3 regions of the Arthrobacter sp. TB 23 genome follow, and region 1 is predicted to be linked to each of the others. Evidence: riboswitches for the same ligand, from Rfam matches in the RefSeq annotation. Region 1 holds a riboswitch; each other region holds the start of a gene.
What was found. Region 1 has a riboswitch for cyclic di-AMP ahead of B384_RS0114535 (NlpC/P60 family protein). Riboswitches for the same ligand answer to the same signal wherever they lie in the genome.

Region 1 (5,328 bases):
GTCAGCGGATTTGGATGCTGAGACCCGTGACAGGGGCGGAGGACCCATCAGACGGCGGCTGATAAGCCGCCTTGGGGTGAAGTCCGGACGCGGTGCTGCTTCGGCGGACCGGTCAGGGCCGAGTTTCTTCCCGAACTCGAATCCGACAGCTAACTTCGCAGGCATATACGAAAGGGACCCTTTGTCGAAGCACCATGCTTCGGGACGCCGCCGTGCCGGCGCCCCAGTACCTGCCGTGCGTCCTCGGGACGCGCAACGACTCGAACGACGACGACGAGCAACCCGGGTCAGGGGCGACTTTTCGCTCACCGGGATGAGCCAAAAATTCGCCATCGCCGCAGCCGCGTCCGGGCTGGTGCTGACCGTTACGCTACCCACCACCGCGGGGACGGCCCCGCAGGACGACAATGCGGCCGCCGTAGCCGTTGCGCCCACCGTGCAGGCGACTGTTGCGCCCCGGGAAATCAGCGTTCCCGACGCGGCGCTGGTCGACTTCAGCCGCACCGCATTGCAGAGCACCTTTGACGCAGACGCCAAGCTCAGCGAGATCATGACCGCTGCAGACTCAGCGGCTGTACCTGCAGCGGCCCGCGGCTCCCTGTCAGCTCCCATGGACAAGCTGATTGTCACGTCCCCGTTCGGTTACCGGGTCAGCCCGATTACCGGTTTGGGTGGGGAACTCCACTCAGGTCAGGACTTCAGCAGCTCGTGCGGCACTGAAGTGTTCGCGGCAGCGTCCGGCACTGTCACCTTTGCCAGCTGGCACCCCTATGGCGGTGGAAACCGCGTGGTCATCGATCACGGCAACGGGCTCGAATCCACGTACAACCATCTCTCGTCCAGCAGTGTCCAGGAGGGGCAGTCAGTGGACCGCGGTGAGGTTGTCGCCCAGAGCGGTAGTACCGGTGCATCCACCGGCTGCCACCTGCATTTTGAAGTGATGGTTGACGGTCAGGCCGTGGACCCCATGGGCTGGCTGTAACCAAGGACACACCGTTTCGTGACCGGAATGTGACATTGCGGTCAATCTCATGTACCGTCAATCTCGTGCCAAATTCTAATAGGTTTGGCACCCTCGAGCAGATCGCCTAGCTCTGCCACTGCCTGAGGTTCCGTTCGCACAATTCGCATGGCAGAGGCGGGGGAACCAATTAGTGGATTTCGCAAGAAATCCTTGGGGTTAAGTCGTCTGATTCCACTGGGAATCAGAGGGCCGGGTGACTCCCATCCGAATCCGACAGCTCACCTCGCAGGCAATTGGGAGAGGCAATCGAACGTGTCAACTAGCTCTTCTCTGGGCCGCCACAGGGCCGCCCGTACGCACACCAGCCCCCTGACAGCCATCTCAAGCGCCGTCTCCTCGAACGCTGGTTCCGTCGGCCGCCAGGCAGCAGTCATCGTCGCAGCGTCAGGGCTCGTCCTGACCGCCGGACTGCCAGCCCACGGGTTCGGTGAGTCCGAGCGTGTCGTTCAGCTCTCCACCCCCCTGATCTCGATTGCTGCTACGGCTGACGCCGTAAGCGCTCCCGCCACCGCCGAGATCACCTTCGAGCGTGCAGCCGTGTCGGCGACGCCCGCCGCCGTAGCTGCTCCAGTCGTCGAGGTGCAGGCCGACGTCATCGAGCCAATAACAGCCGCCGCTGAGCCGGTAGCCGAAATGGTGGCAGAGCCCGCCGTGCAGGAAGCAGCGCCAGTCGAGGCAGCGCCAGTTGAGGCGCCCGCAGCAGAAGCAGTAGTCGCACCAGCTGCGCCAGCCCAGACGCCCGCAGCCGAAAAGCCAGCCCCCAAGGCTGCCCCTTCCGGTAACATCGCCGCTGGTCTGGTCGGATCCGCCTACTCCCAGATCGGTGTCGGGCAGGACTGCACCGCCATGGTTGAGAAGGCACTTCGCTCCGTCGGCAAGTCCGTTGGCGACATTGCGCCTGGCGATTTCTTCGCCTTCGGATCAGTTGTTGGCTCTCCAGCGGCGGGCGACCTGGTAATCACCGCCGGCCACGTAGCCATCTACGTCGGAAACGGCCAAGTCATCAGCGGTGGCCTGAACGGCATGAACACCGACCTCCATTCCCTTTCCGACCTCCCCGGCGCTAGCTTCGTCCGCGTTAGCTAAGACCACACCGAACCCTGGAGAACGCAAAAATGACAACTCGCACAGCTATTGCACGTCACCGTGCCGATAAGCGCCACAACACCAACTTCTCGGCTCTGGCCAAAGCAGTAACCGAGAACGCTGGCGGCATGGGCCGTCAGGCAGCTGTAATCGCCGCAGCATCAGGCCTTGTCCTGACCGGTGGGGTATCGGCCAACGCTGCTGAGCTCTCCCTCGAATCAGCCGAACGGACCACCCTGACCTCCGCGCTGGAGATCCAGGCCGCTCCAGCCGCCGTCGAAGCTCCCGCAGACGCCGACATTGCGTTCAACCGCACCCCGGTCAAAGCCGTAGCAGCCCCAGCAGTCGTCGAAGCCCCAGCAGTCACTGTTCAGGCTGAGACCGTTGTGGAGATCGAAGAGGCTCCGGCCGTGGCCCCGGCCGCTGAGCCCGAAACCGTAGAGCCGGTTACCGTAACACCTGCAGTGAACGTCGAGCCGGAAGCGCCCGTCCGGACCACTCCAGCACAGGCCGCTCCGGCAGCCGAGGCCCCCGTCGCGCAGAAAGCCCCAGCCGCATCCTCAGGGAAGGCAGCAACAATCGCGGCCGCAGCACAGGCTCAGCTGGGAGTCACCCAGGACTGCACCCGTCTGGTGAGCAACGCCCTGGCAGCAGCAGGGATCAACTTCCACGGCTGGCCAGCCGGGTACCTGTCCCTCGGACGCACGGTCAGCGCCGGCGAAGCCATCCCAGGTGACCTCATCTACTACACAGATGGCGGAGCCGGAGTGGCCCACATCGCTGTGTACATCGGTGGCGGCCAGGCAGTCCACGGTGGGTTCAACGGCAACCAGACTGTGGTCGCTCCAGCCGACCTTGGTTCGGGCCCAGTCTTCATCCGCGTCGGCGGCTAGGAACACCCCGCATGACGACAAAAGACCCGGAGGAATTTCCTCCGGGTCTTTTTGTGCGTCTGGCAGCCGCCCGGACTGTCAAGGCGATCGGTCCGCGACGACACGCGTGGACCAGCTCCATCAAAATTAGCTAACCGAGCGTCAGCCGAACTACCCTTACTCAAAAGGAGTCAGGATTTCGGCCTGCGACCCCGGCGATAGGGGTAGAGGCCTGATCGGCAAAGAGGAATGTGCATGCGCACTCTCGTTCTGAATGCTGGATATGAGCCGCTGGCGGTAGTGACCTTCCGCCGGGCGCTGGTCCTTGTGCTGGCCGGCAAAGCCAGCGTCGTCGCGGAAGGGGAGGAACCGGTCATCGGACCCAATGAGATTCTCGGGCGCCCCTCGGTCATCCTGCTGAACCGGTACGTGAAAATCCCCTACCGGCAAAGTCTTGTGGTCACCCGCAGGGGTGTGCTGCGCCGCGACAACCATCTGTGCGCCTACTGCGGCAAAAGCGCCTCCACCATCGATCACGTGTATCCACGCTCCCGCGGCGGGGACTCCAGCTGGGAAAACCTCGTAGCCTGCTGCCTCAGGTGCAACAACGACAAGGGTGACAAGACGCTCGCCTCTCTGGGGTGGCAGCTGGGGGTCACCCCACAACCGCCCCGAGGTCCATCCCACCACTTCCGTGAGATCGAGAAGCCAGCCCCGCAGTGGAGCGCCTTCCTCCGGTCGGAGAGCGCCGCTTGAGCGCTCAGGTACCCGTTGCCTTCAATGCCGTAGTGCTCTCGGGTGGCAGATCCTCACGCCTGGGAGGTACACCCAAGGCCCATCTCGAGCACAAGGGGCAAAGCCTGCTTGACCTGACCTGTCAGGCCGCGGCAGCTGCACGACGGATCGTCGTCGTCGGGCCAGACGACGTCGAAGGCGCAACCTTCCGGGCTCGACCGGTGTCGCGCGAGTTTGTCCGCGAGTCGCCACCGTTCGGCGGGCCGGCCGCGGCGCTGGCTGCCGCCGTCGACCATTTACAGGACGACTCGACACCGTGGCTGCTGGTGCTGGCGTGCGACATGCCGCGCATCGCGGAGGCGATTCCTTCGCTTCTGAAAGCGGCGGTCGATCGTCCGGATTCCTCGGCGATGGCGCACGACGGCGGCCGGGACCAGCCGCTGGCCGCCCTCTACCGTTTTGCTGACCTGCGGTTAGCGGTGCAGGAGATCCACGCCTCCGGAGGGGCCCAGAATCTATCGATGAAGGCACTCCTTGCTAGGGTGCAATGGAGAGCAATTGACGTTCGGCCGGGCAGTACCGCCGACGTCGACACCTGGGCTGACGCTCAATCCCTCGGTGTCTCAGGCACAGCACCGACCTAGATTCAGGAGCAGCGATGAAAAAACAGGATCAGATCCTTCAGGAATGGAGTGCCCAACTCATTGAGGCCTTCGAGCTTCAGGGCACCACCATCGATATCGATGCCATCCTTTCCCTCGCGGGGGACGCAGCCCATTCAATAGTGCGCCCGGCAGCGCCGCTGACCACCTTCATTGCTGGCTATGCCGCTGGCCTCGCCGTGGCCAGCCAGCAGGCTACCGAGGCGGTAGCCATGGAGTCAGCGATTGAGGCTGCCCGTCGCCAGTGTCCCACCGAAGACGCGGCCACCCCACCAACGGCGGAGGCCCAGTGAGCGAATCCCCCATGAGTGAATCCCCAGTGAGTGATACTGCCACCGACAACTCCACCGGCCGGAACCTCGACTGGGAGCAGGCGCGACGCGTCGCCTACGACGCCGGAACGCCAATGGCCAACCAGACAGTCCCGCTCTCCGAAGCGCTTGGACAAACACTGGCTGAGCCGGTCACGGCTTTACAGGCCATCCCGCACTACGCGTCGTCGGCCATGGACGGTTGGGCAGTCAACGGCAATCCACCGTGGCAACTGGTTAGTCATGCACCAAAGGAAGAGCACCCCTGGTCGCGTCCTGCCCCGCACCAGGATTCGGGTGCGGGACCGCTGGTTCCCGGTGAGGCGACATTCATCCTGACCGGCGGCGTGGTACCGGAGGGGACCACCGGGATCCTCCGGATGGAGCACGGCGCCGTCCGCGGTGATTCCCTGGACCGCAACGAGCGGGCCCGGCCGGACGAGCCGAGGCCCCAGGAACACATCCGACCGGCCGGCGAGGAGGCCCCTCAGGGCAGCGAGACCATTCCCGCGAACGTCACCCTGAACCCGGCCCAGATTGCCCTGGCCGCGGTCTGTGGCTACGACAACCTTCCAGTGCTGAGGGCACCGCGGGTGTCCTTGCTGCTGACCGGCGACGAGGTCATCGAAGCCGGGCTC
Region 2 (5,328 bases), on a different contig from region 1:
GAATACCCGTGCACGTCGGTCCCAGTGGAAGGCAACTGCGCCCAAACTGGTGAAGACCGTGGAGAACGGCCGCGTTACCTACAGCCTGGCTCACCAGGCCAAGGTAGTAACCGACTCCGCTGGCACTGCACTGTTCCTTGAGTACAAGGGACGCAAAGTAGCCGACGTCTAACGACCGCTGCGTACCCCGGCAACGGGGGACCCGCAGCGTTCTTATGCGAATGCGTAAGTAGACGTGGCTAATACTGAAGACCTTCTGAAGCGTCTCGGTGTCTCTATAGACGCCGGGACGCTTCGTCTTGCCCTGACACACCGCTCGTTCGCCTACGAGCACGGGGGCATCCCCACCAACGAGCGCCTGGAGTTCCTGGGCGACTCGGTGCTGGGACTCGCGGTCACCGACGCGCTGTACCGGGATAACCCCGACCTGTCAGAGGGCGATCTCGCCAAGCGACGCTCCGCCGTCGTCAGCACCCGTGCCCTGGCCGGGATTGCCCGCGAACTGGACCTCGGCGAGTATGTGCTCCTGGGTCAGGGGGAGAAGCTGACCAACGGCAAGAACAAGGCTTCGATCCTCGCTGACACGATGGAAGCCATTATTGGCGCTACCTACCTGGACAACGGTATTGAAGTGGCTCGGGCCATGGTGATGCGGCTTGTCGCGCCGCTGCTTGGCAGTGCTGCAGCGATGGGCGCCGGCACCGACTGGAAAACCAGCATCCAGGAAATCGCCGCAGCACGCCGGCTCGGCGCCATTGACTACAAGGTCACCGGCTCCGGCCCCGACCACGCACGCACCTTCGAAGCCCTCCTCATGGTCGGCGGACTGCCGTATGGCTCCGGGTCGGGTCCCTCCAAGAAGGAAGCCGAGCAGGAGGCAGCCGCCGCGTCGTGGAAGATGCTCCGGCACCTCGCCCACGAACCGAAATCGGCCGCTTACTCGGTGTCGACCCCGGCCAATGGCACTGGCCCTGCTGATGCTGCTGACGTGACTGCAGCCCCCGGTCCGGCCGAGTCAGCCTAAGCCGTACCATGCCTGAACTTCCCGAGGTTGAGGTGGTGCGTCGCGGCCTCGCCCGCTGGGTGTTGGGACGAACCATTGACGACGTCGACATCCTTGATGTCCGCTCCATCCGCCGTCATGGGCTGGGCGCCGAGGACTTCGCCGGCAATCTGGTGGGAGCCCGGGTGCTGGACGTGGTGCGGCGGGGAAAGTTCCTGTGGATGCCGTTGGCACCTCCGGCCGAGGCTGGTGGGACTGCCACGAGTGGTGGCACGAGTGGTGTCGCGCCAGTGGCCCTGATGGCTCACCTGGGTATGAGCGGCCAGCTGCTGGTCAAAGACGCAGGCTTGCCCGAGGAAAAGCACTTGCGGGTCAGGCTCACCCTGTCGGCTGTCGACGATCCTGATGCCGGACCCCTGCCGCAGGAGCTTCGGTTTGTTGATCAGCGTATTTTCGGCGGCCTCTTTGTGACGTCGATGGTGTCGACCACAGACGGCCATCCGGGTGGGCTGGGGGAGAGTCCACTGCCGCTGATCCCGATTGAGGCTTCTCACATAGCCCGCGATCCACTGGATCCGGCGTTCTCCTTCGATGACTTCTTCGCAAAGCTCCGGCGACGCAGGACCGGAATTAAACGAGCGCTACTGGACCAGGGATTGGTATCGGGAATCGGCAACATCTACGCTGACGAAGCGCTGTGGGCAGCCAAAGTCCACTATGCCCGCCCCACGGATGTCATGCGCCGGGCCGACGCCCTACGGCTGATTGATGCCTGCCGTGATGTGATGCTGCGGGCGCTCGACGCTGGCGGCACCAGCTTTGACTCACTCTATGTGAATGTCAACGGCAGCTCCGGTTACTTTGAACGTTCCCTCAACGCCTACGGCCGCGAGGGCGAACCCTGTACCCGCTGCGCCGCCGACCCGCTCTTTGACAGCCTTTCGCTGATCCGCCGCGAGATGTTTATGAACCGTTCGTCGTTCAGCTGCCCGCGGTGTCAGCCGAAGCCCCGCAACGGCCGCTGGTAGGACATCCCTGCAGCCGGGATCCTTGGCTCAGCACTCCCTCGCAGCTCACCCGTGACACGTTGCCCACTAGCCCCAGTCCCACTCCCGCTCCACCAAGGAGACTTACCCACATAGAACGGGTGACGCCGCACTGACACCCCCAAAGAGGGCAACCATTGGGCATGGACACAGTCAAGACACTGCAAGAACCAGGCGGCGTGGCACGCCGTAGGGAACCCACCCGCGCCGGTCTGGGATCCGTTCACCTTTGCGCAGCCCTCGTGAAGGGTGAGGTGGTAAACCCAGGGCCAGGAGTCTTTGCGCTACCCGGCATCACTGGGAGTCTGCTCACTGCAACGTGTGTCAAAGCTGAACCGGCCTGGATCAGTGCCGCAGCGCAACGAAACCTCTGGGTGCTGCGTCCACCATCGTGGTTCCATGTGAGCGTCACCCACCTGCGCCGCGCAGGACTCAGCGTCCAAACACAGGTGTACATCAAGGGTGTGGGACGGCTTGATCTGTTCGTCGAAGGACAGCTGGGCATCGAAGCCGGCGGACGCAACCATCACAGTGGTCCCGCCGAATTCGCCGAAGACCGCCGCCGATGGAACCTGCTCACCACCGGTCGAGCACGGATTCTCCGTGTCACCTATTCGATGCTCGTTCACGCCCCGGCGGAATTCCTGCAGGTCGTGTTGGATTGCCTCAGCCCTCCACGGTCGGACCCGCGCCCCGACCTGGGACATCCAACAGCATACTGCCGCCGTAACCTAAATGTGACAAACCCGGACCACGAAATGTACAGTGGACCGCACGTCGGGTTCCGTTCAACTCAGCGTCCTTTCGACAGATTGCCTAATTCTGCCGCCGTCGTAAGGTCCGTTCGCACACATCAGGCAGAAGCGGGGGAACCAGTAGTAGTGGTCGTCGCCAGACGACCTAGGGGTGAAGGCGCACAGCGCCCGGGTGGCTCCCATCCGAATCCGACAGCTAACTTCGCAGGCATTGGGAGAGGCAACATCATGTCCAAGAACCGTTATATCGCGCGCCATCGTGCAACCCCACCAAGCGCCATGCAGACCGTTTCCAAGGCAGTTAGCTCTCACGCTGGCGCCATCGGTCGTCCAGCAGCTGTAGTCGTCGCCGCATCAGGTTTGATGTTCAGCGCCGGACTCCCAGCCAACGCTGCAGGCGAAGTCAACGTCAGCGCCCCGGCCGCCGTCTCCGCACCAGTTGCCCAGACGACCGCCGCCAGCTCCACCACTCACACCGTTCAGTCCGGAGATACTCTGGGCAGCATCGCCAGCACCTACGGCGTCAGCATCGAGGCCATCTTCGCCTCGAACGGTCTCGGCTGGGATTCGATCATCTACCCAGGTGACGTCATCTCACTGTCCGGCAACGCCGGCCAGGCCACTCAGGTATCAGCACCAGCACCAGCACCGGCTGCAGCACCAGCTCCGGCTGCTGCTCCCGCCCCAGTTGCTGCACCAGCAGCCGCTCCGGCGCCTGCCGAAACCAGCACCCTGGGCATCACCACCGCTTCCGAGACCATCCAGCCAATGGGAGCAGCATCCACCGGCGGACAGGTTTCCAGCGCAGGGATCGCCGGAACAGCACAGGGCCTCGTTGGCTCCCCCTACGTCTACGGCGGCACCTCGCCAGGCGGCTGGGACTGCTCGGGCTTCGTGCAGTGGGTCTACGCTCAGCACGGCATCGACCTGCCCCGCACCAGCCAGGCACAGATGGGCGCGCTGACCCCCACCAGCAACCCTCAGCCCGGCGACCTTGTCGTCCAGAACGGCGGCGGACACATCGGCATCTACATCGGTGGCGGCCAGATGGTCAGCGCACTGAACCCGAGCCAGGGCACCCTGGTCCACGCGGTCAGCGCCATGCCACTGGTTGGGTACTACACCCTCTAAACCCTCCGCGTCAGCGGTACGGTTGTCAGCACCCGAATGCGTCATCGGAGAAATCCGGTGGCGCATTCGTGCTTTCCGGACGCTTTGGTCCCCGATAGGGCAAGCCAATGACACCGAGGCAACCGACGGGTCAAGATACGACAACGGAAAACTGCGTGCCACCACCGAGCCAGCTCACCTGGGGACGAACTGACAGTCAGGGACGTCTCCACGCTCCGATGGATCGCTAGGAGAGGGAAGCCTGGTTCCCCTGGTAATGCTGGTTCCCCTGGTAATGCTGTGCCAGGCGGGCCAGACCTTCATCCACTGACACCGTAGGCGTCCAATCGAGCAACTCGCGGGTCCTGCGCTGATCAAACCAGTGTGCAGTCGATAGTTGCTCCGCAAGGAAACGGGTCATCGGCGGTTCACTCTCGATCCCGCCGCGCTGCCAGAGGAATTCCACCAGGGATCCCGCGACCCGTGCCACACCGCCAGGAACGGCCCACCGCGGCGGCTGAACCCCTCCGGCCCGGCAGATTCCGGCGATCAATTCACCGATCGGGCGGGGCTCACCATTGGTGACCACCACAGCTTGTCCAGCCAACCGATCCATGCCGCTCAAGGCTGCGCCGATCGCTGCGGCGGCGTTATCCACGTAGGTGGTGTCGACCAGGGCGGTGCCGGCGTCAAGGAACGGCAGGCGCCCGGCACGCGCACGCTCCAGCACCCGTTCAACCAGCTGCGTGTCACCGGGACCCCACACAATGTGGGGACGGACCGCTGCCACCCTGAAACTTTCGCTGTTGGCGTCCAACGCGAGCAGTTCGGCTTTGGCCTTGGTCTGCGCGTAATTGCCGCGCACCAGAGCCGGAGTGGCCTCAGTGGCACCTTGACCCACGAGTGCCTCACCCACGTGCGCCACCGACGGCGAGGAAATGAAGACGAAGTCGCGCACACCGGCCGCGCGCGACTCTTCGAGCAGGACACGGGTGCCCTCCACATTGATTGCCTCGAAGTCAACCGCAGCACCCGCGAAGGAAACCTTCGCCGCGAGGTGCACCACCGCATCCATGCCCTGCACAGCGCGATGGATTGCCGTCTGGTCGGTGATCGATCCGAGACTGTCTTCAACGCCAGCCAGACCGGATGGGCGCCGCTGAAACGTCCTGACCGCGTGACCCTGCGCCTGGAGGAGCGTGGCTGTTACCCGGCCCAGCATCCCGCTGGCACCGGTGACGAGAACCCTCACAGCTTGCCGACCCGGCCGCCGGCGAGCACCCCGGCAGCCCACACCGCAACCGCTGTCCGGTCAATCTTCGCGTTGTGCCTGATGTCGGTGGGCAACGACGGGACCGCCAACACTGCCGACAACTCCACGCCGACGGACCGGGCCGCATTCCGTGCCTGAGCC
Region 3 (5,328 bases), on a different contig from region 1:
AGGACGAAGACGGAACCGCCGGAACCGACAGTCGCGGACCGGGTGCGGATGAATGCCGGTAGGCGGACACCGAGGATCTGAATGAGACCCAAAACGATCATGAGGGTGGCTGCGAGCCCGATGAGAATGTGTCGGTCAGTGGTGACGAGGGACCCCAGGGTGCCAGCGAAGACCCCCAGGGGTACGAGGATGCACAACAATCCTGCGTAGAAGAGCATGGTCCGGCCGACCAGTTGCCGTTTTGTGCTGAAGGCATACGCGAAGAATGCTGGCAGCAACAATGCTGAGCACGGACTGAGGAGGGTGAGGAGACCACCGAGGAACGCCCCGCTGTATCCGATTAGCATTACTGGGGACTGGTTTCTGCCAGCACAGTCTCAATGGCTTGTTCAAATACTTCTACTGGTTGGGCGCCCGAGATGGGGATGTCGTTCACCAGAAACAAGGGTGTTCCGGTAGCTCCCAGGGCTGCGGCTTCCTCAGCGTCGGTTTGAACAGCCTGATTGAGCTCCTCCGAGTCCAGATCCGCTGTGAACGCCGTGATGTCGGCTACCCCAACTTCTTCTGCGATGCGGATCAGCTCCTCGCGCGGGAGGCTGATGTGTCCGCGGTCGGGGGCCGCAGCGAAGACGGCCTTATTGAACTCCCAGAACCTATCCTGTTCCCCTGCTGCCCGGCCGGCAACTGCAGCATCAAGAGACTCAGTTCCGAAAACAGGTAAATCTCGCCACTCAATCCTTAGTTCTCCGCTAGCAACATACTGCTCAACCAACGCCGGCAATGTCTCGCGCGAGAAAACCCCGCAGAACGGGCATCTGTAATCGGCGTATTCGACCAGAACAACGGGGGCGTCGACCTCACCCATTGCTAACGGGTCGTCGGCGATGCGCCGGGATAAATCGAACTTTTCTTCCTCCCGGCCGCCGGATTCCTCTGCGACGTCTGTTCCTGATCCATCTGAAACGGGGGAGGAGGCTCGCTGGGAAGCGATCAAACCAATAATCAGGATGAGCGCGGCGACAAGCAGGGCAGCGATGAGGGTGGCCGATCGAACACCCGCGGTTCGTTGATCAGATTCTTGTGGCATTCATTACTCCTGGCGTCGTGCGCCCCTGGGGAGGCACAAGGGGAGGAAAAGGGGGATTCACCCGGACACCAGATCCCTGTTTGTCGGATCTGGTGTCCGGGCGCGTCCGAGAAACACCGCTGTCAGCGAGGTCTGAGACCCGCCAGCGGCGTTGGATAACTAGATGTTGACCCGGTAATAGACAGGACCGGAACCCACATTGACGGATTCCTCAACGGTCTGGTTACCGTTCCAGCCGCTGTGGATGGCTCGTCCGTCGCCGAGGTAGACGGCGTTGTGTGAAAAGCCCATCCCGCCGTCGGCGTAGTAGACGAAGTCGCCGGGCTGGGGATCTGATACCGGAGTAGCGAAGGCCATCAAGGACTCAGGGGACTCGTCTCCCACCCCCATCGCCCCGGCGGCTCGCAATGCCCCTTCGCCCAGGACGGTGCAGTCCTGAATAGCGCCCAACTGCGTGTTGGCGAAGGCAAGAATACGGCTGTTGGCAGTACCGCTCTGGGGAGCGTCCGAGGAATCCCAGATATTTCCTGACTCGCTGCTCACCCGGTTACTCAGGGGACTGATCGATGCACTTTGTGTACTCACGCTAAAGTTCGAAACCGCTGATGACGAGGCTGCGGAGCCAGAGTCAACCGGTGCAGCAGTCACGGCATTCGACTCCTCGGACAGCACGATGGTGTTTCCCGGGTAGATGATTGACGCGACGGTGAGCTGGTTTAGGCTCAGCAGCTTGTGCAACGCCACACCTGTCTGAACGCTGATAGCGCCCAGCGAATCACCTGACTTCACGGTGTACGCAGTGCCTTGATCGGTGGGGCTCGCCTCCACTTCGACTGGTGAAGCAGCCGATGAGAACGATGAAACGGTGTGATCCTGCGCCGGGTGGGCGATCGCCGAAGCGTGGGCGGGGCTTGCTCCCGCCGCAAGCATTCCTGAAGCAACCACAAGCGCGGCGATCTTGGGTCCCCCCTGAGGCAGGACGGCTTGCCTGCTGAGGAGAAGAATCGAACGGCTTTTCGTATCGGCGCGATGTCGGGCGCGCACAGCATTTGATGACATGGATAATCTCTCCCTATACCTACGAGGTGAGCTGTCGGATTCGGATGGGAGACACCCGGCCGCACGAGGACAAACGCCCCGCCCGGCTTCACCCCAAGGGTTCCTAAAGAACCCACCTGTGGTTTCCCCGCCCCAGCCTTCCTATCTAAAGGACCAAGGCCTTTGGCTGGGTTCGGTAAAAGGCCTCGATAAGCCCCACCTTCAGTGGGGCACTGGATTAAACCTACTCGGAAAAACTAAATGTACAAACATTTACACTGACGGCGCCTCCCTGGTTGGCAACCTCAATGAAGAGAGAGCGATTCCCAGGCATCAGTGGAGCGTCAGACCACTCCCGTGGTGCCCAGGAGTGACCCGATAAGGAAGGTGGCTGCCAATGCCAGCGCGCCGCCAAGAACGATCCTTACGGTTGGGCGCGTCGCCGGGTTGCCGCCAATCCGTGCGCTTCCGTAGCCGGTTACGGCGAGGGCAATCAGGACTGCGACGAAGGTCGCGAGGACACGAGTTTCCTCTGGAAACAGAAGAATCGTCAGCAGGGGCAGGATCGCGCCAAGGGTGAAGGCCAGCGCAGATGCGGCCGCAGCAGCTAGCGGGCTCGCCACGGCGTCCTCGCGCAATCCGAGTTCAGCTTCGAGATGGGCCCCCAGGGCATCGTGTTTGGTGAGTTCCACTGCCACCTGATGGGCTGTGTCCCGGCTAAGCCCCTTCGATTCGTAGATCCCGGCCAGCTCCGCAAGTTCCGCTTCAGGCTCGGTTTCAAGCTCAAGGCGTTCCTTGGCGATGAGGGCCTGCTGGCTGTCTTTCTGACTACTCACGGACACATACTCTCCGAGGGCCATGGATATCGCACCGCCGACAAGACCGGCAATGCCAGCGGCAAGAATCACGGGGGTTGCCGTTGTCGCTCCCGCAACTCCGACGACGAGGGCAGCGACCGAGACAATCCCATCATTGGCTCCAAGCACACCCGCTCGAAGCCAATTGAGCCTGCCATGGATGGTGTTGTCATGGGGTTCGTCACTATGCGTGCCTGGTACGGGAGAACTAGTCATGCCCGTAATCTAGGCCTCCACGAGCCAGTACACCAGTAAGGATCGACTCTCCTGTCGGGATTCCGATTCGGGTGACCTCGACCGAATTCGCTGTGATCCACTGCGGCGCTGAAAGGGGCTTGCAATAGTCACCGCGCCGGCCGTTTTGTTCCGGGCGTCGGCGAAGAGGCATGGGATTCTTTGACCGAGTAAGGTAAGCGAACCAAGTAGGCACCACATACCGCAATTGCGGTTCGAAGTTCGAGGAGGAAACGTCATGACCGGAAGTGTGATTGTTGGTGTGGATGGAAGCGAGACCGCGTACAAGGCAGCCTCGCGCGCCGCGACTCTTGCCGAAGGCCTCGATGCAGAACTTGTGGTGGTCAGCGCGCACATTACGGGTAACACGGAAGTTGTCCATATCGGCAACGACACTTGGATACTGGATGATGCTGAGCAGGCTCTCAAGTTGGCCGAGCAGGTTGCAGTGAAACTGCGCGAACAACACCCTTCCGTGAAGGTGCGCCCCGCTGCGGGGCGGGGCAAGCCGCAGGATGTCCTCATCGAGGAAGCCGAGCGTGTCGGTGCCCAATTGCTGGTGGTAGGTAACGTGGGAATGAAGGGGCTTCGACGGGTTCTGGGAAGCGTTGCGTGGAGTGTCGTACATAACGCACCCTGTGACGTGCTCGTCGTGAAGACCGCCTCCTGATTTCACTGCAGCTCCCAAGCTGCGGCCTGGGCTGAAACGAGGACTGCGCACGGCCACAAAGTCAGATCGACATACTTCGCAACGGGATCGTTCGTCTCTTCGGCTTGAGTCGTAACATTGAAGCGGATACGGACTTCGGTTTCCGAAACGCGTTGTAAAGGACTATAAGAACTTGTCACTCGAATCACTGCCCGTCCTGGATTACTCTCAGCTGAACGCAGGGCCCGAGGAGGCATCGGACTTCCGGGACGATCTGCGCAATGCGATGCACGAGGTCGGATTCCTGTACCTGGCAGGTCATGGCATCCCGCAGGAGCTCACTGACGCCATGCTCGCTACCTCCAGGCGCTTCTTCGACTTGTCGGAGGAGCAAAAACTGGAGCTGGAGAACGTTCATAGCCCCCAGTTTCGTGGCTACACCAGGATGGGCGCCGAATTGACTGATCGGGCGGTGGACTGGCGAGAGCAGATCGACATTGGCGTCGAGCGCAACGCTGTGGAACCGGCGGCAGGGGTCGCTGACTACTGGCGGTTGGAAGGCCCCAATTTGTGGCCGGCTGAATTGCCCGAGATGCGGAAGATCGTCTCTGAGTGGACTCAGCGACTGAGTGCCATTTCCCTCGACCTTTTACGGGCGCTTGCCGTGTCTCTCGGTGCACCGGAGGACAGTTTCGATGAAGCCTTTGGTTCAAGCGCCTTCCCGATGCTGAAAATCGTGCGTTACCCGGGGGAGTCCGGCAACGAGCCGAAACAAGGCGTCGGGTCGCACCGCGACGGCGGAGTGCTCACGCTGCTCCTGGTGGAACCGGGAAAGGGCGGACTCCAGGTCGAATACCAAGGAGAGTGGATCGACGTACCTCAGGTCCCTGGAACGTTCGTGGTCAACATCGGTGAAATGCTCGAATTGGCGACAAACGGCTACCTCAAAGCGACACTGCACCGTGTCATCTCACCTGGTACCGGAACCGACAGGATTTCCCTGCCCTTCTTCTACAATCCGGCGCTGGATGCCACCATGCCCGCACTGCGCATGAGCCCGCAGTTTCACGCCAAGGCCCAGGGGCTGTCGGTGGACCCGACCAACAGCCCAATCCTTGAAACCTATGGGGATAATGCTCTGCGCTATCGGTTGCGGGCCCACCCAAACGTTGCCGCGCTTCACCACGCCGACCTCCTGCAGCAGCAAGGGCAGCAATAGGGAACGTAGACAGTCACCAGGCATGAAGCGCAGCGGAACCGCTGTACCGATCCGTTGGTTAGCCACCCAGCGTCGCAAGCAGCGGACTCATCCGGTAGGGGATGGGCTGGCGAAGAAACATGCTGGTTCTGGTTCGCAGGATTCCGGGGCAGAGGCGAATCTCTTCTGACACTCGGTAGAGGTCGTCCGGGTCGCGAGCGACAACCCGGCAGAGAAGGTCCGTTTCTCCTGCGGGTGCAAGACA

Region 2: it holds a riboswitch for cyclic di-AMP, as region 1 does, so the genes downstream of both, B384_RS20805 (C40 family peptidase) here and B384_RS0114535 (NlpC/P60 family protein) in region 1, are expected to answer to the same signal.
Region 3: it holds a riboswitch for cyclic di-AMP, as region 1 does, so the genes downstream of both, B384_RS19605 (LysM peptidoglycan-binding domain-containing protein) here and B384_RS0114535 (NlpC/P60 family protein) in region 1, are expected to answer to the same signal.

Annotation. Positions count from the first base shown of each region.
Region 1 is NZ_ALPM01000105.1:21,939-27,266, forward strand. It holds cyclic di-AMP (ydaO/yuaA leader) riboswitch at 6-179, shown strand; gene B384_RS0114530 (M23 family metallopeptidase) at 314-982, shown strand; cyclic di-AMP (ydaO/yuaA leader) riboswitch at 1,108-1,271, shown strand; gene B384_RS0114535 (NlpC/P60 family protein) at 1,277-2,110, shown strand; gene B384_RS0114540 (NlpC/P60 family protein) at 2,140-3,003, shown strand; gene B384_RS0114545 (HNH endonuclease) at 3,238-3,738, shown strand; gene mobA (molybdenum cofactor guanylyltransferase) at 3,735-4,361, shown strand; gene B384_RS0114555 (DUF6457 domain-containing protein) at 4,376-4,672, shown strand; gene B384_RS19110 (molybdopterin molybdotransferase MoeA) at 4,684-5,328, shown strand, end outside.
Region 2 is NZ_ALPM01000065.1:76,934-82,261, reverse strand. It holds gene rpmF (50S ribosomal protein L32) at 1-172, shown strand, start outside; gene rnc (ribonuclease III) at 236-1,024, shown strand; gene mutM (bifunctional DNA-formamidopyrimidine glycosylase/DNA-(apurinic or apyrimidinic site) lyase) at 1,033-2,031, shown strand; gene B384_RS20810 (hypothetical protein) at 2,334-2,678, opposite strand; cyclic di-AMP (ydaO/yuaA leader) riboswitch at 2,853-3,029, shown strand; gene B384_RS20805 (C40 family peptidase) at 3,033-3,935, shown strand; gene B384_RS18470 (NAD-dependent epimerase/dehydratase family protein) at 4,162-5,166, opposite strand; gene B384_RS0109785 (alpha/beta fold hydrolase) at 5,163-5,328, opposite strand, start outside.
Region 3 is NZ_ALPM01000044.1:9,427-14,754, reverse strand. It holds gene B384_RS0106005 (cytochrome c biogenesis CcdA family protein) at 1-347, opposite strand, end outside; gene B384_RS0106000 (DsbA family protein) at 347-1,087, opposite strand; gene B384_RS19605 (LysM peptidoglycan-binding domain-containing protein) at 1,247-2,146, opposite strand; cyclic di-AMP (ydaO/yuaA leader) riboswitch at 2,149-2,327, opposite strand; gene B384_RS0105990 (VIT1/CCC1 transporter family protein) at 2,470-3,198, opposite strand; gene B384_RS0105985 (universal stress protein) at 3,455-3,886, shown strand; gene B384_RS0105980 (isopenicillin N synthase family dioxygenase) at 4,059-5,084, shown strand; gene B384_RS0105975 (Lrp/AsnC family transcriptional regulator) at 5,143-5,328, opposite strand, start outside.